DNA from 4 places in the Leuconostoc mesenteroides subsp. mesenteroides ATCC 8293 genome. Region 1 is predicted to be linked to each of the others. Evidence: riboswitches for the same ligand, from Rfam matches in the RefSeq annotation. Region 1 holds a riboswitch; each other region holds the start of a gene.
The links. Region 1 has a riboswitch for thiamine pyrophosphate ahead of LEUM_RS04790 (zinc-binding metallopeptidase family protein). Riboswitches for the same ligand answer to the same signal wherever they lie in the genome.
Positions count from the first base shown of each region.

Region 1 (7,387 bases):
GCAGAATTAGCTGGGGTAAACAAAGACGACATCAACATTGATTACAAGAATGACCAACTTTTGATTAGTGCTAAACGTGATGAATTCAAGGATCACACTGATCATGACGGTAATATTTTGCAGAGTGAACGGACCTACGGATCTGTGTCCCGTGCTTACTATTTGCCAGGGGTGGACTCAAGCAAGATTACAGCAAAATTCGCAAATGGCGAATTGCGCGTTGAATTGCCTAAGCAAGCAACTGAACAATCAAGTACTAATATTAAGATTGACTGATCTATAACTCGGTGTTTCTATTAATTCGTCCTTTGTATTAGCCGTTGAGGCATTAATTGATACAAGTAAAAAAGCTCGTCCGGATGGATGAGCTTTTTTTGTATTGGGCATATTACATTTTTATGTTGGGCATCCACTTATATCAAAGACTTCATGACTTATTAGATGCTTTCTAAAGCTTCAAATATAGGTGTATCACCATCACTCATTTTTATAACTTGATCTATTGTTGAATTGTGATTCAAAATGTCCGCTAATGTTGCGCCAACATTTTGAATTGAATTCTTCGTTAGCGCCTTATCATTCAAGCTAATTTTATTGGTTCCTGGTATGTCTACGAGTGCAGTTGCTTGTAAAATCGTATAATTAAGTTTCGTTTGTTTCACAAGATAATTATCCGCAAAAAATTTAGCGATATTATAATTCATCAAATCAGCCATTGCTGGATTATGCCATTTATTAGGTTCAAGTGAATATGCTGAGCTCAGCATGATATATCTAGAAACACCATTCGATTCAGCTATATTCATTGACTTGACTGCACCAAAAGCATCTGTTTGTAACAAGTCTTTATTGCGCGATCCGGCTACAAAATAAATTGCGTCAATGTCTTCAACTTTTTGAGATAAGGTTTCAATATCATCATGTAAATCAAAATTGATCGCAGTGATATTTTTGTGTTTCATTGTCCTTTCGGGGTTTCGTGATCCAGCTATAATTTCGTGATGTTGATTAATCAGGTGCTTGATTAACTCTTGACCAACACGACCATTAGCACCAATAACAAATATTTTCATTTTTTATTTCCTCAAATTAGGCTCATTTTTGAACATACCTTACTATATGTGAGTTTAACATAATTTATATTTTTGTGTTGCTAAGCACTTTCATTTAGAAAATGAATAACTGGCTTAAGAATTAAATACGATGTTCACTTTTGAAAGAACGATAAAAAGATTTTGTGAATGATTTTTGAGGACGAGACAATTGTATAATCCTTTGACTTTCCCCTCCAGATAGATGATGATTTTTTCCCTTACATATAAATGGTCACCACTTACATTTACACACTGACCTGTCGTCAAGTATTTTTACCTCTTGTCGTAATTCTTATCTCAACAGTTATATTTTTCAGTATGATATTGAGTGTTGAAAGATATTTCTAATGTAGAAATTTTGTTGATCCGGTTTGTTTGTTGTGTAAATTGTCATTTCATACTAACCAAAATTTATGTAAAGAAGGGAAGTATCATCATGGCTGATATACTAAAATTTATTTTCGAAATCATTAACAACACACCGTTCTGGGTATGGGTTGTTTTAATTATACTAATTAAACGAGGTACGTCATTAATAAATGACAGTCCTGCTTCTATTGGAAGATCAATCATAATGCCTTTTATTTTCGTTATTTGGGGTTTAAATACAGTAGTAAACAAATTTTCTTCTCCAAATACATTGCTGAGTTTTTACTTAGTAGCATTGATTTTAGGATTTTTGTTCAGTTACTTACTTTATATGCGACGATCTTTTTATGTTGAAGATGGCCAATTAATTCAGGAGGGTAGTACCTTACCTTTAGTTATTATGCTAACCAATTTTCTAGTAAAATATATTCTAAACGTTATTCTCGCTATCCATCCAGTACTTTACACTCAGATGAATTTCAACATTTTTTATGGTATTGTTTCTGGGTTCACAGTTGGATTATTCTTTGGCGGCATTTATAAAACGCTTATGGCAAAGAAACAATTTTTGAAGTCATAGTGAAAGGGGCTATTCCAGTCCCCAAGATCATGCTTCATTACACCATCGTAACCGTAAAACATAAACAAAGGTTCATGTAACTAATTACGCGTGTCTTTTGACAGAGGTTGCAAAATAAGATATACTCGGTTAATAATTGAATAGTAAATAACTAGGGGCGCCAATTGGCTGAGAAGAACCCTTTGAACCTGAGATGGATAATGCCAGCGGAGGAAAGTGAATTGTGTGATGCAACAGTAACTGGTTAGCAATACATATTTAAAGCAATTTTTGAGCACTTTTGTCCGCTGGCAAAAGTGCTTTTTTTGTGGAGGTAAAGCATGGATTTAACAAAAGTTACTCAACAAATTGCGTCGCAGCAAGATGATTTATTAGAATTGGTAAAGCAGTTGGTTGCTTTTGAGACCCCAGCGCCACCAGCGCGTAACACACGTGAGGCTCAAAATTTTGTTGCTGACTACTTACGGCCTTTAGGATTTGATATTGATCAATGGGCATTATATGACAACGATGACATTGTGGTTGGAACCAAAAACGGTGATTCGACATATCAGAGCTTGATTATTAATGGACATATTGATGTTGCCTCGTTAAACCCTGATGAGCAATGCTCTGCTACTAAGCAATGTAAAAAAGCGCGACAAAGGCGGCATCACAGACAAAACTAAAATTGCATCTAGCCCTGAGGAAATAAAATTGACCCCCAAGCCGTGGTTCGACAATGTCAACCCAAATATAACAAAGAAGCACATAGGTGATCAGATGCCAGTGCGGGGTGGCTCGTTTAATAAAATTAGTCGTTTGTGGCGGCAGGACATCCGTGCTGAGACAAATGCAGAACGTCAATTCTTAAGAAATCAAAAAAAAGTTGAACAAGAAAAGGCTAACGAAGAATACGAGTCAGAAATATCCAGAAGATTGTAAGGAGAAAAATTTTCTTGTCAAATGGTTTTTTAGCATCTGTGAAAATTACAGATAAAAGCATTATAATAGTTTACCCTCGATAAATAATGTAATGACAATATCTCGCACCCTTTTAAAAATTTTTCATTTTAGATTAATTAATAACAAAATTAAAATAAATAAATAATTTATTCCATATATTAATTAGCTTTTTTATAAGACATTAAAAGTCCGTAGCGATTATTTGAGTACAATTTCGTATTTCAAAAAAATATAAAAAAGGTCAATCTATGTTAGATTATCTAACAGGAAATGTGAATACTATAATAATTTGTGATAAATTCTAATCATATCATAAGGAGGGTTGTATTCGATGAAACTAGAAGATATTAATTACATTGTGAAAATTTTAAATGAAAATAACTTGACCCATATTTCTTTTAGGAATGGTGACTCTAAAATTAGTGTTTCAAAAAATATTCTTAGCAATTTTCAAAGCGGTGTGAATGCTGAGTCAGAGACAGAAAAACAAGTACCTACTAGTGAGTATATTACATCGCCTACGGTCGGAACTTTCTATGTTTCATCTGACCCAGAGTCAACACCGTTTATTTCTGTTGGACAAAAAGTAACAAAGTCAACAGTTGTAGGTATTGTTGAAGCTATGAAAATGATGACTGATGTTTTAGCAAACAAGGATGGTTTAATAGCTGAAATTTTAGTTTCAGACGGTGAATCAATTGAATACGGTCAAAAGTTGTTTAGGTTATCGTAATGGGTGAAAAATTTGTAGACAATTTCAAAGTTTTAATTGCAAATCGAGGAGAAATAGCTGTTAGAATAATTCGTGCTGTCAAAATGTTAGGATTTCAAACCGTTGCGGTATATTCGTCAGCAGACAAAGACTCATTACATGTAGCAATGGCGGATGAATCAGTACAAATCGGTCCGTCTAATGTTGCAGATAGTTATTTGAATCAAAAAGCAATTTTAGCAGCGGCTGAGATCACACATGCAGATGCGATTCATCCAGGATATGGTTTTTTGTCAGAGAATCCTAATTTTGCCAAGCAGGTTGAAGAAATGGGAATCGTCTTTATTGGTCCAACTAGTGAAGTTATCGCACAAATGGGTGATAAAGAAAAAGCCAGGCAATTTATGTCAGAGGCTGGAGTTCCTATTGTTTCAGGTAGTGATAGTTTTTTTGAAGATGTTGATATTGGTTTTAAACAGGCAAAAAAAATTGGATATCCAGTTATGCTAAAGTCAGTAGCTGGTGGTGGCGGAAAAGGTATGCGTCTAGTATCAAATCAAGACAGTTTTAAATCGCTTTTTGAGGTAGCCCAGAGTGAAATCATGGCGTCAGTTGGTGATCCACGGATGTATCTTGAGAAATTTGTTTCTAAACCGCGTCATATTGAAGTACAAATCCTAGGTGACGGTTTAGGCAATGCCATAGTTTTGGGGGAACGAGACTGTACGATTCAAAGTCACCATCAAAAAGTAATCGAAGAAGCTCCTAGTCATTTACTGGATGAAACGACACGAAAAAAAATGTTAGCAGTTTCTCTAAATGCTGTAAAAAGAATGGCTTATCGAAGTGCAGGCACTTTTGAATTTTTATATCAGGGTCCTGGAAAATTTTATTTCATGGAAATGAATACAAGAATTCAAGTTGAGCATGCTATTTCTGAAGAAGTTTCAGGAATCGATATTGTATCAGCTCAAATTCAATTAGCAAGTGGTCGAAATATAAATGACATTTCAATTGGCTCAAAAAACAATTATGCTATTGAGGCACGCGTGTCCGCTCTATCCGCAGGCACAATTACTGGATTACATTTGCCCACCGGATTAGGAATTAGAATTGAAACGGCTGTGTATCAAGGATATAAAGTACCTCCATATTATGACGCGATGATTGTAAAAATTATTGCAACTGGCATGACTCGGCATGAGACATTAAAAAGATTGCAGATAGCGATAGAAGAGACAGTTATATTAGGTGTGGACACAAATTTAGATTTGTTGATGAGAATTATTATTCACCCCGACTACATGTCAGATAAGAATAAAACAGACATTGACTGGTTGGATTTTCAAATGAAAGAATAGGAAATTTTTAAAATGACACCAACAGAATTTAGAAAAAAAGTGAGAAATAACGAATTTCAAAAGCCAACTGCTGGGATGTGCCCAGGATATGCTCAAACAAATTTAATTGTTCTTCCTTGAGAAGATGCATACGACTTTCTATTATTTGCTCAGCGTAATCCTAAACCTATTCCCATCCTGGAAGTCACAGAAGTAGGAAGCAGAGAGTTGCAAACATTAGGGAATGACATTGATGTTGCTACAGATTTTCCAAAATATCGTATTTATCGAAATGGCAAAATGGTTGACGAATATTTGTCCGTTGTAGACTTTTGGCGTGAAGATTTGGTTAGTTTTTTGATAGGATGTAGTTTTTCCTTTGAGGATTTACTAGTCGATGCAGGCATCGAAATTCGTCACATTACTGAAAAAGCAAATGTGCCAATGTTCAATACAAATATTCCCTTAAAGCAAGCGGGTAAATTTTCGGGGAATATGGTTGTAAGCATGAGGCCTATAAAAAGTAGTCAAATAGCTACAGCGGTTAATGTAACGAATCGGTTACCAGGCGTTCATGGTGCTCCAATTCAGATTGGAAATCCAGCAGAAATTGGTATATATGATCTTGCCCATCCAGATTATGGTGACGCGGTTACCATTAATGAAAATGAAATACCTGTGTTTTGGGCATGTGGTGTAACGCCACAAGCAGCAGTAATGGCTTCGAAACCAAAATTTGCCATTACACATTCACCAGGACACATGTTGATTACTAATATATCAAATAAGGACCTTAGCGTGTGAATAAAATGATAAAAGTGGATTTTAACTCAGATTTAGGAGAAAGTTTTGGAAATTATAAAATTGGCCTAGACAGTGAAATTTTACATCAAGTTACTTCTGCAAATGTTGCTTGTGGATTTCACGCTGGTGATGCGTCAATTATGGCTCAGACTGTTCAACTAGCACTTGACAAAGGTGTTGCAATTGGAGCTCATCCAGGCTTTCCAGATTTACAGGGTTTTGGTCGACGTAAAATTGAGATGAATACATCAGACATCACGGATATAGTGGCTTACCAAGTTGGCGCTCTGTCTGCTTTCACCCCTGATCACAAATTGCATCACGTTAAAGCTCATGGTGCTTTATACAATATGGCAGCGAAAGATCGACTAATAGCTGATGCTGTAATAACTGGAATTAAGTTAGTTGATCCGCAAACAATTGTATATGGATTGGCCAACAGTGAATTAATTAAAGCAGCACAAAATGCCAATATGAAGTTCGCTCAAGAAGTATTTGCTGATAGAAATTACCAATCTGATGGGTCTCTTGTTCCACGGTCACAGCCAAACGCCGTTATTTCAAATCCAGCGGAAGCTGCTCAGCGAGCCCTTGAAATGGTGGAAAAAAAATCCGTCGTGTCTGTTACCGGGGAGGTTGTGCCTCTAGCGGTGGATTCTATTTGTGTTCATGGTGACAACCACTCTGCTGTGGACTTGGCCATAGAGATTAAAAAACTGCTTCTTGAGAATCAAGTTACAGTGACCAATAAAATCTGTTAAGAGGATAAAAATATGGATCAAAACAAAATAAAAAGCAACTCAGAGTTGTCAATTAATAAAAGAAGCGCACGTTCTGTTGCGATGGGAGCAGCATTTGTCATGGCAATGGCTGCTGTTGGCCCAGGATTTTTAACACAAACAGCGACCTTTACAAGTCAATTAGGACCGAGCTTTGGGTTCGCAATTTTAATAACAATTTTGATTGACATTGTTGTGCAAATGAATATTTGGAGAATTATTACTGTATCTGGAAAACATGCGCAACAAATTGCTAATGATATTTTCCCTGGATTAGGCTACTTTTTAACTTTTTTAATTGTGGTCGGTGGTTTCTTTTTTAATATTGGAAATGTTGCTGGAGCAGGACTTGGTTTAAATGTTTTGTTTGGTATATCAGCCGAAAACGGAGCTGTCATTGCTGCCGTTTTGGCAATAATTGTATTTGTTGTCAGAAATGCATTGCTAGTAATGGATCGCACAGTACAAGTGCTAGCTGTCGTAAAAATTGCAGTTTTAATTTATATTTTGTCTGTTACTACTGTCCCTGTTAGTTCAGCAATCAAACATACCTTTTTACCAAGTAATATAGATTTTTATTCGATAGTAACTATTGTTGGTGGTACAGTAGGGGGCTACATTTCTTTCGCAGGTGGTCACCGTTTGTTAGAGGGTGGAGTGCATGGACAAAAAGGATTGAAATACGTAAATGAGGGCGCGCTTTCAGGAATTGGAATTGCATCAGTAATTCGTGTCATGTTATTTTTAGCCGGGCTGGCAGTCGT
Region 1 is NC_008531.1:978,454-985,840, forward strand. It holds gene LEUM_RS04775 (Hsp20/alpha crystallin family protein) at 1-276, shown strand, start outside; gene LEUM_RS04780 (SDR family oxidoreductase) at 438-1,073, opposite strand; gene LEUM_RS04785 (DUF6622 family protein) at 1,531-2,043, shown strand; TPP riboswitch at 2,187-2,275, shown strand; gene LEUM_RS04790 (zinc-binding metallopeptidase family protein) at 2,364-2,711, shown strand; gene LEUM_RS04795 (hypothetical protein) at 2,740-2,967, shown strand; gene LEUM_RS04800 (acetyl-CoA carboxylase biotin carboxyl carrier protein) at 3,320-3,721, shown strand; gene LEUM_RS04805 (acetyl-CoA carboxylase biotin carboxylase subunit) at 3,721-5,061, shown strand; partial or broken gene LEUM_RS04810 (putative hydro-lyase) at 5,197-5,844, shown strand; gene LEUM_RS04815 (LamB/YcsF family protein) at 5,850-6,605, shown strand; gene LEUM_RS04820 (NRAMP family divalent metal transporter) at 6,618-7,387, shown strand, end outside.

Region 2 (7,387 bases), 240 kb from region 1:
GTGTTGGTGTACAAAATGCATTGAAGGCTTGGCAAAAAAAGCAAGTGATGTTGCGGGAAAAACGCGAGCATTTTTTATCTCGTTTTGATATTGAGCGTCAGTACTGGATGCAAGGCTACGACTTAATTGCTGGCGTGGATGAAGTTGGTCGGGGGCCTTTAGCTGGCCCAGTTGTTGCGGCAGCTGTTATTTTACCGCATGATTTTGATGTTTTAGATGTCATAGATTCTAAGCAACTGTCTGCAAAAAAAAGAGACGAGTTGTACGACAAAATTATAGAAAAAGCAATTTCTATAGGTGTTGGCAGGGTCGAAGCCTCAATTATTGATGAAATTAATATTTATGAAGCAGCACGTGTTGCGATGACCGAAGCAGTCAACCAGTTGGCTCCTATACCTGAAGCTTTATTAATAGATGCTATGCGGTTAGATTTAGATTTGCCGCAAGAATTTTTAATTAAAGGAGATGCACGAAGTAATTCTATAGGTGCAGCCAGTATTATTGCAAAGGTCACACGTGATCGCCTAATGGCTTCTTATGGTTTAAAATATCCTGGTTATGGTTTCGAAAAAAACGCTGGATACGGTACAAAAGAACATCTTGAGGGTATAAAAAAAATCGGCATTACACCGATTCATCGTAAAACATTTGCACCCATTAAAGATATATTATGATGCACTGTAATATGACTAAGAGACTGATTGCCATCATCCAGTCTCTTTTTTTGATTACAATTGTGTTAAAGTGTGTCCGCTCAGCATTTTCGGTAAATCCATGTGAGGCCATAGCTTCTGCTAAACGAGTTGACCACCGGAGTGAGACCAAAATAGCTTTGAAAAATAATTGTGGTGAGTAAAATGTTAAAGATTCACCACGCATTAAAGCTGCCGTTCGGATAGTCTGGACTTCTTGTTTAACACGGGGCACAAAGGATAATGCACCGCGAAGACCGTAGACAAAAGTGGTTGGCACACGAAATTTTTGTTCGAGTGTGTCTAGAAGCAAGATCATGTCAGTTGTAAACGAAAAAGCCGCTCCTAGGAATATGTAGGCAACAATTCGAGTCATCATGATAATTGCCATTTCATGGGAACCAAAAGTTGTAAATGATGTCCATGCACCTAAGACAGGCAAGATAGGCATGGCAATTAATAGCAAATAACGTTTCCAAGACAGTTTTGAAAAAACAAGATAAATACCAGCAATAATCGCTACAACAACATTGACTTGATAATTAAGGACAAAAGTTAGTTCGATGCTAACGATAAGTATAAGTAGAAATTTAACACTTGGATTCATAAAAAATGCTCCATATATTGTAAAGTTCGATTAGATAGATGCAAATGATAATCAATGATTGGGCGTAGCTGATCTAGTTGGTGGCTAATAATAATAAAACGTTGCCGTCCATTATCTGCGATTTCTCGTAAAATTTCGCCTACAACCCGAACGGAATCTGTGTCCAGACCAGCAATAGGTTCGTCTAACAATAATATTGGTGTGCCAACAATTAACATCACCAAGAGTTGAACTTTTTTCTTTTGCCCGCCAGAGAGCTGATAAACGACATGATCTTGTAGCCCATCCAAATTTAAGCGCTCTAAGTAACGAGTAATTACGTTTTCGGACCATTTTTCTGGTTGTTGCGCATGTTGCATGCTCAACGCGATTTCCTCACGAATCGTCATTCGTAAAAACTGCCGTTCTGCATTTTGAAAGATCAATGCTACTTGTTTTGCATATTTAGCAGCATTAAATTTTTTGATATTTTGATCTATATACAAAATGTCACCTTGGTAGGATTTTAGTCGAGTTAGCGCATTGAAAAGGGATGACTTGCCTGTGCCATTTGCTCCAGTAAAGAGCGTAATTCCACCGGGAGCCAAAGGTAAATCAGAAATACTAATTAATTGACGTTGCCCCACTAAAAGTTCAAAATTTTTTAATTGCAAAACACCTTCTTTAGGTAATTGCAGGTGGACATTTTGTTCCGGTAAAATACGATTCTGAAAGTTACTAACAGTTGCTACTTTTTTGTGGTGTATTTCCCACACATGATCAACAAGTGGTTCGTACCCATGTAAATCATGATCAGTGATTAATATAGTGGTTTGTCCCTGTATTTGCAAATCTTTCAATTTAGCTAATAGGTCTTGGCGAGATTGGCTATCAATATTTGCAAAAGGTTCGTCTAATAATAAGAAATCACTTTGCATTGCAACAATGATAGCCAATGCAACTTTTTGTTTTTCACCACCTGATAAGGTGTCAATGTCTTGATGAGTTAAGTCTGAAATACCAACAAATTCTAGAGCGTGCGTTGCACGTTGCTTGATATCAGAAGGATGAACTTGCAAGTTTTCTAAAGTGAAAATCAATTCATCCAGTGGCGTTTTCATAACAAATTGGGTGTCTGGATCTTGAAATAAAAAACCGACGACTTTGGCTTTCTCGTTAGCCGGTAATGTGGTAACTGCTTGATCATTAACAAGTACTTCACCTTTTAGTTGCGGATATAATCCTGCAAATATTCGGAGAAGGGTTGATTTTCCAGAGCCAGAGGGACCAATTAGCAGGTTAAAACTATTGTGAGATATTGACATGGTGGTATCATCAAGTATTTTTGTATTGCCATATGACAAACTGATATGTTTTAAATGAGTAACCATAATAATTCCCTATGTACGCGGAAATTCCGCTTATTTATATTTATCTGTTTTCTTTGCAATGGTTAAAACATCAGAATCTGTAGCCATGTTTATTTTGCTGTATACCATGACAGGGATGTCACTAATTTCTGCTGCAACCTTGGGCAAATTTTTTAAAATATCCATTAGTTGATCGTAATCACCTTCGAGAGTTGATTCGAAAGCACCTACCTGATAGTTGACACCACTCTTGTCAATATAAGCAATCACATGATCAACTATGCGAATGACTTCTTCTGTGTCAGCTGTCATCGGCAATACTTGGACCGCAATACTTGATATCATGAGACCACCTCGTTTTTATTGACCTCTAGGATACCTGATTTAGCAACTAATTTTTGTGTGAAGTAAACGATAACTCCTGCAAAAATAGCTGCTGAAATGAGGCGAGTAATAAATAATCCAATCAACAAACCAAATGAGTAGTCAGCATAACCATTACGGAACAGGTCCCAAATAAACGTCACAATGGTAACTGTGATGACAGACATTGACAAACTCGTTTTGTCCCAACGACGGTAGCCAAATACAGCAAATCCAAGTTCGGTACCAAACCCTTGGATTAATGCAGAAACAACGTTCATGACACCCCATTGAGAGCCAAACACCATTTCAATTGTGCCGCCAAGTGTTTCACCTATAATTGATGCGCCAGGACGACGTAAGATGAACCCAGCCATCGGACCAGCCATTAGCCAAGGACCCAATGTTGCATCATTAGCATATGCGCTTAATCCAAATGGTGTTAAAAAGGCAGCGATGACATTATAACCAAATGCCCAAGCCCAAAATATAAATCCAAAAAAAACACCGATTAGTGCGATGAAGATAACATCGCGAAGTGACCATTTGTTTGCAGACATTTGCAAAACCTCCTAAAATTTCCGATATTAACCAATAGGTGCATGAGCTATACAACTGTTTACATGACTTATTGGTTAATAATTGATGTAACCGAAATCACCGCAAAATCGGGTGTAATTAGAAAAAGCCAGACTTCACAAGGAAGACTGGCTTGAAAAATTGTGGTCATGATCTCAATGCAGAAACGTTACTTAACAAACTTGTGTTATTTCATCATCATATATTATAGTGATAACGTTACAAAACATAGTACCGTCATATATTATAGTGATAACGTTACAAAACATAGTACCGTCAAGATATGTCAGTTCATTAATACATTTTCAAGTAAATCTCCCTACGCTAGTATTAACTAGATCAGGTGTGATGGGTTTTATCTCAGCGCGACGGCACCCCAGATTTTGGTGTTTTCAGTTATTTGTGAAAAGCTCACGCCTAGAGTGTAACACAAGACAAATTATCGTGCAAACTATTCGTATGCAATAGAATTTAATCCCAAAATTATGTTATATTTTCTAACATTCTAATGTTTTTAATTATGAAATTTGAGTATGATATAATTTGTGGTCTTTATTAATTAAAAGTACATGATATCAGCGAGATATTGACTTATTTGTTATACTAAAATGAGTAAAAAAAACAACTCTAAGGATAGAAAATGGACAGTATTCATCTTTCACCACGGCTTGCAGCTGTGGCTTCATTTGTACCCAAAGGCGCAAGGTTAGCCGATATTGGCTCTGATCACGCCTATTTACCTGCTAATCTATTAATCAATAACAAAATATCGTTTGCGATTGCTGGTGAGGTTGCTAAAGGACCTTACGAAAATGCGCAGCACGAAATTGTTCGAAGAGCGTTAACCACACAACTTGAGGCGAGATTGGCGAATGGATTAGCGGCAATTAAAGATGAGGATCATATTGACACGGTCACAATCGCTGGTATGGGTGGTGTCTTAATTACAGATATATTAGAAGCGGGATTTTCAAGAGCAAAACGTTTTGAAACGCTTATACTACAACCTAATACTGATGAGCACATTGTGCGAACGTGGCTAAACAATCATCAGTATAAAATTAACGACGAGGTTATTGAACAAGAGGATAACCACTTTTATGAAATTATGATTGCAACAAAGGGCACCCAAAGTTTATCAAGCCTCGATAAAAAATTTGGTCCTGTCTTGCGAAAGAGAAAAACGTCAGTTTTTGTTGCTAAATGGCAGAAAGAATTGGATCGTATCGACACAATTTTTGAAAATCTTGAATTTGCTGGAAAAGCTGATTCACCCATTTATCAAGATTGGAAAAAAAAATATCAGCAAATTCAGGAGGTTATCAAGTGATTGCACAAGAGTTAATTGACAAGATTGAACTTTTTGCGCCGAAACAATTAGCTGAGGAGGGTGACCCCACGGGACTGCAAATTGGTGATCCTAAACAGCCTGTACATCGAGTAATGACAGCCCTTGATGTTCGTCCAGAAGTGGTTCAAGAAGCAATTGATAATCAGGTCAATTTTATATGGGCACACCATGAGGTCATGTTCTTCCCGGCGAAAAATCTAGACTTATCACAGCCTCAAAATCGAATGTATGCAGATTTGATTCAACACCATATCGTTGTTTATGCTTCACATACTAATATGGACAGTGCACAAGGTGGCATGAATGATTGGTTGGCCGAGGCACTTGGTATTCAAGATGTAGTGCCTTTAGTACCAAATGTAGATAAGAAAACTGGTCTTGGCAGGATCGGACAATTAGAGCAACCAATTTCTGTACAAGAATACGCTGTGAAAATTCGTGATTTGTTTCATGTTCAAGCAGTGCGTGTTATTGCTAAAGATGTGACAAAGCCAATTCAAAAGATCGCTGTGCTAGGTGGAGATGGTGGCCGTTGGTGGCGGGTTGCGCAACAAGCAGGAGCTGATGCCTACGTCACAGCCGATGTCTACTATCACGTTGGGCATGACATCTTGGCTTCAAATTTTATTGTGATTGATCCTGATCATCATATGGAAGCTATTGCTAACGAAAAAATGGTTGATAAGGTCAAAGAATGGTTTGGTGACACTGTTGATGTAGTTGCTACAAAAATCAATACAGATCCATACAAATATATTTAGTTAACGGTTAAAACAGTGAGCAAATGCTCAAAAAGGAGTAATATATGACAAAGTATCCTGAATTGACAGAACGTTTTTTGAAGTATGTAAAGGTAGATACACAATCTGATGAGAACTCAGAAACAGTGCCGTCATCACCTAAAGAGGTCGCTTTTTTGGCAGATTTAGCTGAGGAGTTAAAAGCTATTGGTCTTGAAAATGTACGCACCATGAAGGATGGTTATGTATTTGCGGAATTATCAAGCAATATTGATGACAGTGCTGTGCCTACAATTGGCTTTATTGCACACGTTGATACTGCAGATTTTAATGGAGCGAACATTAACCCACAAATTATTGAAAATTACGACGGCCAATCGTCAATTAAGTTGGGAAATAGTGGTTACGAATTGACAACTAACGAATTTCCTAGCTTAAAAAAATATGCGAGACATACTCTAATTACAACTGATGGCACAACACTATTAGGTGCTGATGATAAAGCTGGAGATGCTGAAATCATTACGGCAGCTCAGTATTTAATTGCACATCCAGAGATCAAGCATGGTGATTTGCGATTTGCTTTTGGACCAGATGAAGAGATTGGTATTGGTGCCGATCATTTTGATGTTGAAACATTTGGTGCTGACTTCGCTTATACAATGGATGGCGGACCGTTAGGCGAGCTTGAATGGGAGACATTTAATGCTGCGAGCGCCGTTATCACAATTCAGGGACGAAATGTTCATCCAGGAACTGCAAAAGATACAATGGTTAATGCCATTCAACTAGCATTTGATTTCCATGAACAACTTCCAGTCCATGATCGGCCAGAAAATACTGAAGGAACAGAAGGATTTTGGCATCTTCTAGCAGTTGACGGTAATCCTGAAGAAGCAACCCTGCGATATATTGTTCGTGATCATGATCGAAATATATTTGAAGAACGTAAGCAAAGATTATTAGATATTGCCGATGCCTTTAATCAGAAATTAGGGGAAAAGCGTATTAAAGTTGTATTGAAAGATCAATACTATAATATGGGTGAAATCTTGAAAGATGATATGCGTTCAGTTAATTTGGCTGAAAAAGCGATGAATAACTTAGAGATTAAACCAATTATTGAGCCTGTCCGTGGCGGTACCGATGGTTCAAAAATAACTTTCCTAGGGCTACCAACACCAAATATTTTTGCCGGTGGCGAAAATATGCATGGCCGTTTTGAATATGTTTCTACAACTGTTATGGAACAGGCAACAGACGTCATTTTAGAAATTGTAAAACTTGCACAAGAAAAATAACTTTTAGATAAACAAAAAAGAGCTCAACTGAGCTCTTTTTTAATCTTGTGATTTATTCTTCAGACGCAACTTCTTTTGGTGCAGCTGATCCTGAAATTGCTGGAATTGCAACTAGCGCAACTTCACCAACAATGACAGCAATGACAGCAACAGTAACAAAATCATAAGTACCAGAATTCAATTGGGATACAATATAACCCAAAATCTCACCAAATATTGCCGACCAAATTGCTACCATAATGTATTTCATGATTTTTACCTCTTTACTGTCATTATAATACACCTTTTTTCACAAATGGCAAGTTTTTAAGGGAATTTAAACAAGAAAATAGAAAATGTCTAATCTGTGATTTTACGGAACCCTAATATTTGTTAAAATTAACGACTTTTCTGTGATTTTTCTGT
Region 2 is NC_008531.1:741,433-748,819, forward strand. It holds gene LEUM_RS03725 (ribonuclease HII) at 1-674, shown strand, start outside; gene LEUM_RS03730 (energy-coupling factor transporter transmembrane component T family protein) at 658-1,299, opposite strand; gene LEUM_RS03735 (ATP-binding cassette domain-containing protein) at 1,296-2,669, opposite strand; gene LEUM_RS03740 (thiamine-binding protein) at 2,700-2,993, opposite strand; gene LEUM_RS03745 (ECF transporter S component) at 2,990-3,571, opposite strand; TPP riboswitch at 3,890-3,979, opposite strand; gene LEUM_RS03750 (tRNA (adenine(22)-N(1))-methyltransferase) at 4,231-4,920, shown strand; gene LEUM_RS03755 (Nif3-like dinuclear metal center hexameric protein) at 4,917-5,702, shown strand; gene pepT (peptidase T) at 5,747-6,982, shown strand; gene LEUM_RS03765 (YjzD family protein) at 7,035-7,232, opposite strand.
Region 2: linked by a shared signal. The riboswitch ahead of LEUM_RS03745 (ECF transporter S component) and the one ahead of LEUM_RS04790 (zinc-binding metallopeptidase family protein) in region 1 are both predicted to bind thiamine pyrophosphate.

Region 3 (7,387 bases), 570 kb from region 1:
ATCGTGTAATCTTGCAAAAGTAAGCAGTAAGCTTGATTTTCCAATACCATTGGGTCCAGTAATTAAGGTGATTTTATCTTTTGCCCACTCAAAACTGCTATTCTTCAATATGGATTGTTTACCGTTGTTTACCGTCACATGTGCCATGCTAAACACAGACTCATTAAATTCATCATTAGTAACAATACTATCATTTACATCTTGTTTAAAAAAAGGAGACCAAGCTGTAGAATCAATACATGCTATATGTCGATTTTCAATACGATATAAATCTGTTATCAGATTTTCGTATCCACTTGTGTCATGATCTGAAACTAAAATACCATGTCCTTGATCAACTAATTTTTTTAACAATACTTGTAACTCATGTCGATGCTCTGGATCAACGGCCGCAAAAGGTTCATCCAATAAAATAATTTCTGCACCCATCGCTAATGTTTCAGCTAAAGCAACCTTTTGCAATTCTCCACCTGACAAGTATGAAAGTTCTCGGTGTCGCAGTGATTCAATTCCTACCTCTGATAAAGCAGAATTAATTCTCTTATCAATTTCCTCGGTAGTTAAAGATAAATTTTCTAATGAAAAAATCAATTCATCTTCTACGCGATCCATGGCAAATTGTTGATCTGGATGCTGAAATAGCATGGCAACTTTTTTAGCGCGATGGTTCGCTTTGATTTGAGCAATTGACTGATGGTTCAAAGACACTTCCTGTGACAATTCGCCGCCATATTTAGGATATAACCCAGCTAAGGCAGTCATCAAAGTTGATTTGCCACATCCAGATGAACCAACTAATAATATAAATTGTTCTGGTCTAATCTCCAGTGAAATATCTTCTAAGATAATTTCATCGTCAAATTTAATATCTAAATGATTGGCCTTTAATTCCGTCATACTTTTATTGACCTTATCGGTTTGTTTTTAATAATTTAGACTTCTCTAGCAAGTTGACAATCCAGTAAACTAATAGACCGGCAAAAAATGCAATTGAAATCCAGCGAACAATAAACAACCCAACTAGCATACCAAAATCAAATTGTAGATATCCATCGTGGAACAATGACCAGATGAATGTCACGCATGTTCCAGTAAATGTTGACAAAATCAAACCCATTTTCCAGCTTTTATATCCTGTCAAAGTAAAACCAAGCTCTGATCCGATACCTTGAACAAATCCAGAAATTAGTGTTGCAACACCCCAATAGCCGCCCAACAAGGCTTCTCCAGTGGCGCCAAGCAATTCACCTATTAATCCCGCACCAACACGTTTCAATAAATAACTAGCCAATGGGGCTGCCATCATCCATGGCCCAATAGTGATTGCAATGGTGTATTGGTGTAACCCAAGCGGAACTAAAACTGCATCAAGTGCTGTGTACACTGGATCCATAATAAAATAAATCACACCAAAGGCAATACCAATCAACGCCATTAAAATGACTTCTCGCAAAGACCATTTCCCTTTTGATCCCGCTGTTACTGTTTCTACTTGTTCCATAAACATCTCTCCTCTTGTTTCGAGGTTGTATGTTTCGATAAAATACCTTTTATAGTATAAGTGTCTATACAAAAAGCCACCAACCACAAAAGAATTTAGTGATTGATGGCATCAAAAAGACATCTTAATCTAACTTATTCTTCCTTCGCAGGTATTAACCTGACAGGTTCAATGGGTATTATCTCAACCTTACGGTACCCCAGATAAAATATTAACTTCGTGAATTAGTATAACCCATTCTAATTTTAAATGCAAAGAAATTTTCTAGCCCATTAGCTACACCATAAAACCATTTGCAATTTTAATTTTTCAATGCTATGCTAATCTCATTAAAAAATATATATGCTGTCCACTAGGGGTGCCTTCTTGGCTGAGATGATATTACTTATCAATCCCTTCGAACCTGATCTAGTCAATACTAGCGTAGGAAAGTGGTATTCTTTTTACAAAAGATACTCTTTTTTGCCTATAGTCAAGAGAGAGTTTTTTTTGTTGGACATGTAAACATTTTAGGAGAAATTATGTTTTCAGAAGAATTGCGCACCCAAGCTGCACCAATTATGACAGCCATTCATGATCACGCATTTGTTCGTGGCATCGCGGACGGTTACGTCCCCCGAGAAGCTTTGATTTTTTACGTTGAACAAGATTTCCAATATCTTAGTGAATTTATCAAAATTTATGCCAATGCCATTACAAAATTAACTGATCGTAATGAAATGAAATTTTTTGCTGATTCAATTGATTTCATTTTAAATAGCGAAATTCATCCCCATCATGTTTTTTGTGACGTTGCCGGCGTCGAATATGAAACATTGCAACACGCCACGCCAACACCTAAAGCATATCTATACGAATCACATATGTATCGTGCGGCTGACACCGGCTCCTTATTAAATATTCTAGCTGCTTTTCAGGCGTGCCCTTGGACCTATAATGAAATTGCAAAAAAACAAGTTCAGGAGAAAGCGAACACAAATGATAACCCATTCAAAAGCTGGATTGATTTTTATGATAATACAGATGATGATCCGGAAGTTTCACTATCTGACAAAATCTTTGAATGGATAGATCGCTTGGCAGAAAATGCAACAACTCAACAACGCCAACAGGCCACACAGTTTTTTCTTAAAAGTTGTGAATTAGAATGGCAGTTCTGGGAACAAGCCTACCACCAAGAAGACTGGCGCTTCAAAGATGTATTAAATCAGGCAAACTCTTTGTAAGGCTATTGATGTAAAGAAGTGAAATTTAATAACACAAAAATGTTGCGTCGTTATTCAATGACGTAACATTTTTGTGTATCCGTGAATTTATTTGTTTGTAGCTTTCAAAAAAGCCAATTTTAATTCAGCATTGTCTTCTGGTGTACCTAACGCAATACGAATCCACTCAGGATTAAGTCGATCGTTGACTTGGAAACCTTGTTCTAATAATTTTTGACCAACTTTTTTCGTTTCGCCAACCTTTATCCAAATAAAATTAGCCTGTGATTCATAAAACTTAAACTTATTTTTAGTCAAAAAATCTTGGAACTTTTGGCGCTCTACTTGAAAACGTTGGACATTTTTCTGCAAGTACTCTTGATCTAATACAGCAGCCGTGCCACCAGCAATCTGATAGGTTGATAAATTATACGGTAAACGAACTGCTTGCATCGCACTATAAAGGGGATCTTGCATAATGCCATATCCAACACGTAAATTAGCTAGACCGTATGCCTTTGATAAGGTACGTAGCACAACCAAGTTTGTGTACTCAGCTACCAAAGGTGCCACGGTAGCATCAGGTTCATCTACAAAATCATAGTAGGCTTCGTCCACTACTAACGTAATATTTGCTGGCAGCTTGTCCAAAAAGCGCTTAATGGAGCTGGTTGTTTCGAATACCCCTGTTGGATTGTTGGGGTTAGCTATCCATACCATAGCAGTTTTATCATCAATAGCATCTAAAATCGCATCAAAATCAACATTCCCGTTATCAACATTAACGGGTATTTTTTTTGTTGTAGACTGTTCGATTTGTGCATGCATCGCATATTCACCAAATGTCGGATTGGGAATAATAATATTTGATCCTGGTTCCAACACAACACGAGTCAACAGCTCAATCAATTCATCTGCGCCAGCACCAAACACCAAATGTTGTGGGTCAACATGATTTAACTTAGCTACCGCTTCACGTAGTTCTGTCGCTTGTCCATCTGGATAATAACCTAAAATATCATCGGAAACAGCACGTACAGCTTGAGCAACTTTGGGTGATGGACCATACACAGATTCATTGGCTGATAAGCGGGCTAAATGTTGCAATCCATACTTTGCTTTTACAGTTTCTACCGGTAATTCTGCTTGATAAGCTGCTAAAGCTTTAACTGTCTTTTTCATTTTTCTTATCTCCTCGCCAATCAGCGCGTTCATGCAATAATGATTTTTTTCCTAAGCGTGAACCTAATTCATCTTTAATATCATCTAAACTGACACCCTTTTCAACTAATAAGACCATTAAATGAAACAATAAATCTGAAGTTTCATAAATTAGCTCTTCATTATTATTTTTGGCGCCGAGAATTACTTCCGTGCTTTCTTCTCCCACTTTTTTTAGAATTTTATCTAATCCTTTTTGATATAGATAATCAGTATAGGATCCTGTTTGGGGATTTTGTTTGCGCTCAAGTGCTTGTTCATAAAGTTCTTCAATTGTTTGTTGTGGCATCATTTCTCCTTTTAGTGTGGTATTTACTCTTTTGGAAAATAACCATCAGTCCATTTATTTGCAATGGTTGCTTGATTAGCATCTGCTAAACCTTCACCTTTTATCGTGTTAAAAAAACATGAGTAAGCATTAGTATGACAGGCTGGCCCTGCAGGATTCACATGAATTAGCAGAGTATCTAAATCACAATCTAATGTCATGCTAACGACCTGTTGTATGTTACCCGAAGTCTCCCCTTTATGCCACAATTCTTGTCGCTCACGAGACCAAAACCAAGTTTGCCCAGTACTTTTGGTTAATGAATAACTTTCTTTGTTCATATAGCCTAGCATCAAAAATGCCTTTGTTTCCGCGTCGACAATGACAGCAGGGATCAAACCATTTTGACTTTGCTTGTTGAAATCCGGTTCAGTTCCAATCATATGCGTATCTCCACACCATCATCTTTCAGTGTTCGTTTCAAATTTGGTATTTTAATTTCACCAAAATGAAATACTGAAGCAGCTAGTGCTGCGTCAATTTTAGTTTTCTCAAATAAATTAACGAAATCTTGTGTTGAACCAGCACCACCCGAGGCTACTACTGGTACATTCACAGCATCTGCTAGTTGATCATAGAGTTGAATATCGTACCCTTTTTTTGTTCCATCGGCATCCATACTTGTTACTAGCAATTCGCCAGCCCCACGAGCGACTAATTCAAAGGCCCATTCAATAGCATCAAGACTTGTAGGCTTAGATCCGCCAGAAACGTAGACCCGATAAATACCAGCCGACTCATCCCATTTAGCATCAATTGCGCCGACGATAGCTTGCGAGCCAAATATTTTAGCCCCGTCCGTAATTAGCGCTGGGTTCTTTACTGCTTCAGAGTTAACAAATATTTTATCAGCTCCCGCTTTAATTAAACGACCCATGTCTTCTGTCGTTCGAATACCGCCGCCAACGGTCAAGGGGATGAATACTTCCCTGGAAACAGCATCAACGACTGACATGATGGTATCCCGCTCTTCCAAAGTTGCTGTAATGTCTAAAAACACTAGCTCATCAGCGCCAGCAGCCTGATAGGCTTTCGCTGATTCAACGGGATCACCTACTTCACGTAAATTGACAAAATTAACCCCTTTAACTACTCTACCATTCTTAATGTCTAATGCTGGAACAATTCGTTTGGCTAAAGTCATCCATCCACCTCCTTTAATTGAGCTAGTGTCACATCTCCATCATAAAGTGCTCGGCCAACAATAATATCGTGAATACCGCTTGCTTGTAAATCTGTAACGTTTTTAATATTGGCAATACCCCCACTAGCTATAATATTGCTTTTAGGAAATTTATTTTGTAAACGTGATAATAGCTCAATGTTAGGACCTGATAGGGTCCCATCTCTGGCGATATCGGTGACAACAAAATTCGAAACACCTACTGATAACATAGCTTCAACAATATCATCAAAACTCGTATCAGAATTTTCAAGCCAACCTTGTGTGGCAACTTTTTCATCACGGCCGTCAACACCAACAACAATTTTATCGGAGCCATACTTTGCAACCGCTGTTCGCACAAGTTCCGGATGAGTCAAAGCTGCTGATCCAATAATCACACGATTAATGCCTATATTTAAGTATTGGTTAACCTGTTCAAGAGTCCGGATACCGCCACCAAGTTCAATAAACAAGTTTGTTTGTTCTCGCAAAGATTGAATAACATTTAGATTAACTGGTTTTCCTTCCTTTGCACCATCTAAATCAACCAGGTGTAAATGCTTTAAACCTGCGCTTTCAATTTGTTTTGCCTGTTTCAATGGATCTGGGTTAATTGTGGTTTCTTTTTCATAATCCCCTTGATAAAGGCGAACTGATTGACCATTTAATAAATCAATTGCTGGAAAAATCATACGTTTTCTACCATTTCCTTAAAGTTTTGCCAAATCTCTAATCCATCTTGTCCAGATTTTTCTGGATGAAATTGGGCACCAATCACATTTTTGTTAACCACAACACTTGGTACATCAACTTTTCCATAATTAACAGTTGCCGCAATATATTTTGAATCCGTTACCGCATAATAGCTATGTACAAAGTAAGTATATTTATCATTCATTGTTCGAGTGATTTGGTTGATTTGGCTCACTTTGTTCTGATTCCAGCCCATTTGCGGTACTTTATAATTCTCTTGTTTAGGTAATTCAACCACTTGCCCGGGAATTAGCCCAAGACCTCTCGTTTCACCAAATTCAGTTGATGAGTCAAAAAGTAACTGCATCCCTAAGCAAACACCCAACAATGGTTTACCGCTATTTGAAAACTGTTTTATTGGTTCAACCAAATTACGTTCTCGAAGTTTATCCATTGCTGAGGCAAAAGCGCCAACTCCTGGCACTACCAGACCATCAGCGGCAGCAATCTCGGCAGGATCTTGAGAAACTTTGGCATTTAATCCTGTATATTCAATTGCTTTCATGACATTTCTAATATTACCCGCGCCATAGTCTACGATAATAATCGCCATATATTTCTCCTTTGTATTATACGATTTAACTTCACAAAATCATCTAATATTTTAAATTCGCCCCTTGGTGGAATTAACCCCTTTAATTTCCGGATTGATAGTAATTGCTTGGCGCATTGCACGACCAACAGCTTTGAACATACTTTCAATTTTATGATGTGTATTTCGACCATATAGGACTTCAATATGAACATTGGCTCTTGCTTGATCAGCAAAGCCTTGCCAAAAATCTTCGACAACCTCTGTCTCAAAAGTGCCCAATGTTGGTGCAGTAAGTTCGGCATGCAAAACTAGGTAGGAACGCCCCGATAAATCAATCACTGCGCGGGTTAGTGTTTCGTCCATAGGGACAAATTGGGCACCGTAACGTTCAATTCCAACTTTATCACCCAAAGCTTGGGTAAATGCTTCTCCTAGCACAATACCAATATCTTCAGTCGTATGATGACTATCAACTTGTAAGTCACCCTTCACATCAACTTGTAAACCAAAGCGGCCATGTTTAGCAAACAAAGTTAACATATGATCGATGTAACCAATGCCGGTGTCAACTTTAATCGGTGTTTGTTCGTCAAGATCTAAAGTCAATTCAATTTGTGTTTCAAAAGTATCTCTCTTTATTGTTGCAGTTCTGGACATATTATTTTTCTCGACTTTCAAT
Region 3 is NC_008531.1:1,545,302-1,552,688, forward strand. It holds gene LEUM_RS07555 (ATP-binding cassette domain-containing protein) at 1-897, opposite strand, end outside; gene LEUM_RS07560 (ECF transporter S component) at 911-1,501, opposite strand; TPP riboswitch at 1,624-1,713, opposite strand; TPP riboswitch at 1,846-1,948, shown strand; gene tenA (thiaminase II) at 2,023-2,727, shown strand; gene hisC (histidinol-phosphate transaminase) at 2,815-3,888, opposite strand; gene hisE (phosphoribosyl-ATP diphosphatase) at 3,872-4,216, opposite strand; gene hisI (phosphoribosyl-AMP cyclohydrolase) at 4,240-4,638, opposite strand; gene hisF (imidazole glycerol phosphate synthase subunit HisF) at 4,635-5,399, opposite strand; gene hisA (1-(5-phosphoribosyl)-5-[(5-phosphoribosylamino)methylideneamino]imidazole-4-carboxamide isomerase) at 5,396-6,112, opposite strand; gene hisH (imidazole glycerol phosphate synthase subunit HisH) at 6,109-6,726, opposite strand; gene hisB (imidazoleglycerol-phosphate dehydratase HisB) at 6,778-7,365, opposite strand; gene hisD (histidinol dehydrogenase) at 7,367-7,387, opposite strand, start outside.
Region 3: linked by a shared signal. The riboswitch ahead of tenA (thiaminase II) and the one ahead of LEUM_RS04790 (zinc-binding metallopeptidase family protein) in region 1 are both predicted to bind thiamine pyrophosphate.

Region 4 (7,387 bases), 540 kb from region 1:
GCCACTGGAGCTCAACCGTATGTCTCGCGGAACTTTGGATGCTATGTGGCAAGTTGTAGATGCTAACAAGAGTATGTTTAAACCATATTTTGAACGTAAAAAGCAATTACTCGGTTTGAAATCCATCGGTTGGCAAGATCAAGTCGCGCCACTAACCAACATCGGTGACTACAAACCATCAGATGTTTCTTATGATGACGCTGCTAAATTTATTATCGAACAATTTGGTAAGTTTTCACCTAAGATGGCAACGTTTGCTCAAAAGGCTTTTGAGAATAATTGGATTGAATCAGAGAACCGTCCTGGTAAACAACCAGGTGGTTATATGGAATCTGTCCCAGATTTACACGAGTCTCGAATATTTCTAACCTACACAGGTTCAGTAAATGATGCTGCGACAATTGCGCACGAACTGGGTCACGCATTCCACTCTGCGCAGCTAACTGACTTACCATTTTGGCGTGATGCCTATGCTATGAACGTTGCCGAAACAGCCTCAACTTTTGCCGAATTGATTGTTAATGACGCTAACGTAAAAGAAGCAAAAACAGATGCCGAGAAAATTGTATTATTAGATGCAAAAATGACTAATCCTATTGCTATGTTTTTAAACATACATGCCCGCTTCTTATTTGAAGATTCGTTTTACACAGAACGTAAGCATGGCCTAGTGACACCACAGCGTCTCAATCAACTAATGGATAACGCGCAAAAAGAAGCTTTTGATGGTATTTTAGATGTCCGTCATCCCCACTTCTGGTCATCAAAACTGCACTTTTTCATTGATTCTGTGCCATTTTATAATTTCCCTTATACATTTGGTTATTTATTTTCATCAAGCATTTACGCGCAAGCACAAAAAGATGGTGACAATTTTGAAGAAAAATATATTGCCTTGCTACGTGACACTGCTAATATGACTTCAGAAGAATTAGCAAAAAAGCATCTTGGTGTTGATCTAACGAAGCCGGAATTTTGGCAGACTGGTGCCGATTTGGTTAAAAAAGATATTGACGAATTCTTGTCACTTTCTGAGCAATTTATAAAATAAAAATAGACAGAACAAAAGGCCTAAAGTGTATCACACCTAGGCCTTTTTATTAGTCAACATTTTTAATTTTTTGGTGACTATGTAACTCATTGACCTGTTTTTGTAATTCTCCAAGCATTTTGGTCTGCATTTTTTGAATTTCAAATAAATCGGGGTTATCTTTTTGAATAATACGGTCAATTTTAGCATGCAGTACCCTCATCTCTTCCTCGGTCTTTAAATTCACATGGTAATCATTATCCGCGTGCAATCTGTCATAATCAGATGATCGATTCTGACTCATTAGTATTAACGGCGCTTGTAATGCGGCCACCATACTCAAAAATAAGTTTAATAATATAAAAGGGTAGGGATCAAAATGCATGTTGAACAATTGAAAAACATTGGTGATGATCCACATAATCATTGCACAAATGGACACGATAATAAATCCCCAACTACCGCCAAAATGTGCGACATTATCTGCTATTTTTTGGCCAAATGTATAGGATTCTCTTTGATGCTTATTCACATTGACAACTTTAAAACTTTTATCTGTCAATATGTGCGTCAGTTTGTTATTAATATGTTTGTTTGTTCTATGCTTCTCCAATATCATTTTATCGATTTTTTCTAAACGGTATTGAAGCAAATGATCAAAGCAAATAAAATCTGCCAACATGCTGTCAGGAAAATCATGCTTTATCTTTTGTTGTAATTCAATATCTAGTTCTGCCAGTAAGACACCATCGACAACATTCTTTTCTTCACCATCCACAAAACATGTAAAACTTCTTTGCATACTGGTCATTATTTATCCTTTCCAACCAACTCTTCAATTTGAAGTAACGAAAAACGATTAAATCTCAGCATTATTCGAGATCTAATCGTTTAACCAATGATAACCAGCATTCAGTAATTTTTAAACAAATCCACCAAAAGCATTATCTAAATCAATTGGTTCCTTTTTAGTAACAATAAGTTCCTTGTTCACAAAGGTTTCGATACCAAAGCGTCCTAGCTCACGTCCATAGCCAGAATTTTTAACACCACCAAATGGTAACTCAGGTAATGTTCCACCAAAACTATTCACATAAACCGCTCCCGTCTCAATACGAGAAGCAACTTCCGTCGCATGCTCAGGTGAACCACCAAATACCACGCCCGATAAGCCATAATTAGAATCATTAGCTAGTGTAATTGCCTCTTCTTCATCTTTCACTTTGTAGACTTGTCCAACTGGACCGAAGAACTCTTGATAATAAGCTGGGTTGTCTTTTGTAATACCAGTTAAAATAACGGGATCAAACAGTGCAGCTGGTTTATCTTGGACAACACTACCATATTCAAGAGTAGCACCGGCATCAACTGCCGCTTTCACTTGTTTGGTCAAGTTTTTCTTAGCCTTGCTGGTACTTAATGGTGCTAATGTCGTATCTTCCAACAATGGGTCGCCTAGTTTTGCTTCAGCAAAGGCATCTTTTAACATTGTAAGTACCGCATCATAATTTTTTTCGGTTACAATAAACCGTTTAGACGAAGTACATACCTGTCCTGCATTGTATAGACGAGCACCCCCGATAATCTTTTTAATCTCAGATAAATCGGCATCCTCCAGAACAATGAATGGATCACTTCCACCAAGTTCAAGCGAACTTTGTTTCATATTTTTACCAGCTTCGGCAGCAATTAATTGTCCAGCACGTTCTGAACCAGTTAACGCCACTCCCTGTACACGATCGTCAGCAATAATTTTATTCACTTGATCGTAATCAATGAATAAATTAGCAAACGCACCAGTAGGTGCACCAGCCCGTTCAACAATTTTTTCAAATTCTGATGCAGCCATTGGCGTATTGCTTGCGTGCTTCAAAAGCATTGGGTTTCCAGCTATATAATTTGGTGCAAATACACGAATAATTTGATAGTAAGGAAAATTCCATGGTTCAACCATCATCAATACCCCAGTGGGGCGCGAAATTACTTGCGCATCCCCCATCGAGGATTTGATTGGTTCTGGCTTAAGAAAATCTGCACCATTTTTGGCGTAGTAACGAGCAATTGAAACACTTAATGCTACTTCACCTTGAGCCTCGACAAATCGCTTACCCATTTCAATAGTAAGTACCTTAGCTAAATGATCAGCATCTTCTTCCATCAAGTCAGCAATTTTGTTTAATATCTCTGCGCGACTACTAGCCGGGTCATTGCGCCACTTTTTATACAGTGCATGACCTTCGGCAATGGCCTTCTCAACATAAGCGTCATCATGATTGTCAAATGTTTGAATAACTTCGTCGTTAAAGGGATTAATTGTTTGATAGCTCATTTTATTCGACCTTTCTTCAATTAACAAATTACATTTCTGTTCTAAACACCCCTACTATAACACCATTATTCATTCGCAAAGTATATTTTGTTTGTGATATTTTCAGCAAAACACATTATTTATAAATGTAATGAACGCCAATATTTTAAGGTAGCGCTTATATTTGCACTTTGACTAATCATACTGATTACAGCAGCACCGTTAACACCCGTAGATAAAACTGATGACAAATTTATTTCCGATATTCCACCGATTGCCACACTTGGCCATTTACTTTTGCTTGTCAAATATTTTAAACCTTCAACCCCAATCTCTGGATTTGCATCAGCTTTGCTTACCGTCGCAAAAACAGGACCAATTCCGATATAATCAATCCCTTTAATATTCTCTATTCTTTTATATTGGCTGTCATTAGACACCGATACCCCAACAGCTAGATTCCCAGCTAATTGAATATTATTGATAATATCGCCATCTTTTTGCCCAAAATGAACACCCTCTGCATCAATTTCATGTGCTAGTTGAATGTCATCATCAATAATCAATGGTACATGGTAGTCAGCTGTTAGTTGCCGGACTTTTTTGGCTACTCGTAATTTCTCTGATCCACTTAAAGCCAGTTGCCCTTTTTCTCGATATTGAAACACACTGATTTTCGATTGCAGTGCTTCCTCTAAGACTTCAAAAAAATGTCTCTCTCCATTGGTGTCCTGAGTTCCTAATACAAAATAATTTACTAATATGCTCGGATCAAACATTTTCTAGTACCTCTGGAAAATGCCTGTCAGTCACTCTTGCCTGGTGATTAAGCGGTCCATGCCCATGCCCAACATCGATACCTTCACGAATGGTAGCATCAACATAAGCTTTTGCACGAATAATAGCCGTTTTCATATCATCTCCCAAAGCTAAACGAGCAGTAATGGCCGCAGAAATTGTATCCCCTGTCCCGTGAGTTCTAATTGTATCTACCCGTGAGCTTTTAAGCCAAAAATGACTACCATCAGCCAATAGAATATAGTCATAAACATCTTTCCCGGAGGCATGTCCACCTTTTAATAATACGTTTTCAACTCCTAATTGTTGTATCTTTGAAGCTGATTGCATCACATCTTCATGGTTAGTAATGTTTGACCCACTTAAGACTTCAGCTTCTGGCATATTAGGCGTAATGAGCGTTGCCAGCGGTATCAAACTAGACTTAATAGCAACTATGGCCTCATCACTCAATAAGTGAGCGCCTCCCTTGGCAACCATTACAGGATCTAATACATAGTTACCAAAATCTGCTTGTTGTAAAAATTCAGCCACTGCTTCTACTGTGGGCACATCACCAAGCATGCCACTTTTTACAGCACTTATTTTTAAGTCATCAGCCACTGATTTTAATTGGGCATGGATCATAGATGGTGAAGTCATCGAAACTTGCTGTACACCCATTGTGTTTTGTGCTGTTAGAGCAACAATAACATTAGCGCCATAAACACCTTGGGCGGCAAACGTCTTTAGATCCGCGCTAACTCCAGCGCCACCACTGCTATCCATACCAGCAATTGTTAGAACTTGGGGTGTTTTATTAACCATGATTCAGCACACTTTCCTTAACAAAATTTTGAACATCGATATTATCAATAACAAATAATTCATCTAATAATTGATTTGTAAAAGAACCTGGTTGATTCGTTTTTGTAGCGGCTTTTTGTCCAGCAAGTTTGAATGTAGCCATTGCATTCATCACATTAGGAACCTTTAGCCCATCGGCAATGAACGCACCAATTAATGATGATAAGGCATCTCCTGTACCTACAATAGAAGATAATTGTTCAACATTTATATCAAGTGTTTGTGTGTATTGACCATCACTGACAACGTCACAAGCCCCGCTTAGCGCAATCACTGCACCTGTTTTTTTGGCGGCACGCTGTGCAATTTCAATTACGTCACCTTTTCCAGTAGCATCGATACCTTGACTAGCAAAATCAATATCGGCAAACCAAGCAATTTCGGCTGCATTGCCACGAATAACATCAACATGACCAGATGCTAAAAATTGTGTAATGGCTTTAGACCTAAATGGAACTGATACAGCAACCGGATCTAATACGACTGGCTTGCCTAATTGGTATGCTTCCTGAGAAAGTTTAATAATATCGTTAATTTCTACTTTTTGAAGCGTCCCTGTGTTAATAATCACCGCATTGGCAATTCCGGCTAATTCCTTAAATTCTGCTAGCTCGCGACTCATTAACGGTGAGGCACCAACAACATTAACTACATTAGCTACAAATTGTGGTGTAACAAAATTTGCATAAGTCAGGACAAGAGGTGATTTCGTTCTAATGTCTGTAATATTCATGATTAAATTCCTTTTTTGTTTGGCTTCGTGTTTTTAAACAAATATCTTCATTAATTTTAAAAATTAACATTAATGAATAAAAAAACCGCTAACTATCAGAAAAGATTAGTTAACGGCTAAATAGGCATATTTATACACTAGAATAGTTCATTATTATAATCTTCCTTCGCACGAATTACCGTAATCAGGTTCAATGGGTATCTCTCAGCCAGCTTGGGCACCCCAGATATTTATTTAATTCTACTTCAGTGTACCTGAATCCATATGAATAATCAACCGCCTAAGTATGCTTTGCGCACGTCATCTGATGCAAGTAGCTCTGCTCCCGTACCTGTCATCGTGATCTTTCCACTTTCCAAAACATAGCCGCGATCCGCAATTTTTAGCGCTTGATTCGCATTTTGTTCGATTATTAATACTGTCATTCCTTGTGCATTAACATTTTTAATAATATCAAAAACTTTCTCAATAAATAGCGGTGCCAAGCCCATGGAAGGTTCATCCAACAATAACAATTTTGGTTTTGCCATTAATGCGCGACCCATGGCTAGCATTTGTTGTTCACCACCAGATAAAGTCGCTGCATCTTGATTACGTCTTTCCTTTAAAATTGGAAACTGATCGTAAATAAGTGTGTATTCATCTTTCAAGTTAATACCCTTGCCTCGAGTAAAAGTACCCAACTGTAGGTTTTCTTGAACAGTCATGCCAGAAAACACGCGACGTCCTTCTGGCACTTGAGCAACTCCACTTGAGACAATTCGCTCTGAATTCATAGTCAATATGTTTTGATTTTCAAATAAAATACGTCCCTTAGTGGGTTTTTCTAAGCCCGAAATCGTACGTAAAATTGTAGTTTTCCCAGCGCCATTAGCACCAATTAGTGATACGATTTCGTTATTGTTCACCACAAAGTTAACATCTTGTACCGCTTTAATGGCACCATAACTTACGTTTAAATTTTCAACTGTCAGTAATGCACTCATTCGTTATTTTCTCCCAAATATGCACGGATCACATCGGCATTTTGCTGTATTTCTAATGGTGTGCCACTGGCTAATAACTTACCGTACTCTAATACATATAATCGCTCACTGACAGCCATAACAAGGTTCATATCATGCTCAATTAAAATAATTGTCATCTTAAATTCTTGTTGAACTTGTTTAATTAAACGTGTTAAATCAGCCGTTTCTTGTGGATTCATACCAGCTGCTGGCTCATCTAAAAATAAGATTTTAGGTTTTGTGGCCAATGCCCGCACAATTTCTAAACGTCGTTGTTGCCCATATGGTAAGTTTGTTGCCAGCGTATCTTGTACCTCCAGCATATCAAAAATACTTAGCAGCTTACGAGCTTCGTTTTTTAGTTGCTCTTCATTTTTATAAAATGAAGGTAAACGAAACAATGAACTGAATACATGTGCCTGAGTACTAGAATTCATAGCAATCATAACATTCTCTAATACTGTTCGACTTTCAAACAAGCGAATATTTTGAAAAGTGCGCGCAACGCCTAATCGAGCACGTTTTGCAGGAGATTGACGATTGACATTAGCTAACTGCTGACCATCAAATAGGAGTACTTCTCCCTCACTAGGTGAATATACACCTGTTAGTAAATTAAATAATGTGGTTTTACCCGCACCATTTGGTCCAATTAAACCAATTAA
Region 4 is NC_008531.1:442,806-450,192, reverse strand. It holds gene LEUM_RS02390 (M3 family oligoendopeptidase) at 1-1,051, shown strand, start outside; gene LEUM_RS02385 (DUF1003 domain-containing protein) at 1,101-1,841, opposite strand; gene LEUM_RS02380 (NAD-dependent succinate-semialdehyde dehydrogenase) at 1,953-3,359, opposite strand; gene thiE (thiamine phosphate synthase) at 3,479-4,117, opposite strand; gene thiD (bifunctional hydroxymethylpyrimidine kinase/phosphomethylpyrimidine kinase) at 4,110-4,943, opposite strand; gene thiM (hydroxyethylthiazole kinase) at 4,936-5,715, opposite strand; TPP riboswitch at 5,860-5,950, opposite strand; gene LEUM_RS02360 (ABC transporter ATP-binding protein) at 5,988-6,701, opposite strand; gene LEUM_RS02355 (ABC transporter ATP-binding protein) at 6,698-7,387, opposite strand, start outside.
Region 4: linked by a shared signal. The riboswitch ahead of thiM (hydroxyethylthiazole kinase) and the one ahead of LEUM_RS04790 (zinc-binding metallopeptidase family protein) in region 1 are both predicted to bind thiamine pyrophosphate.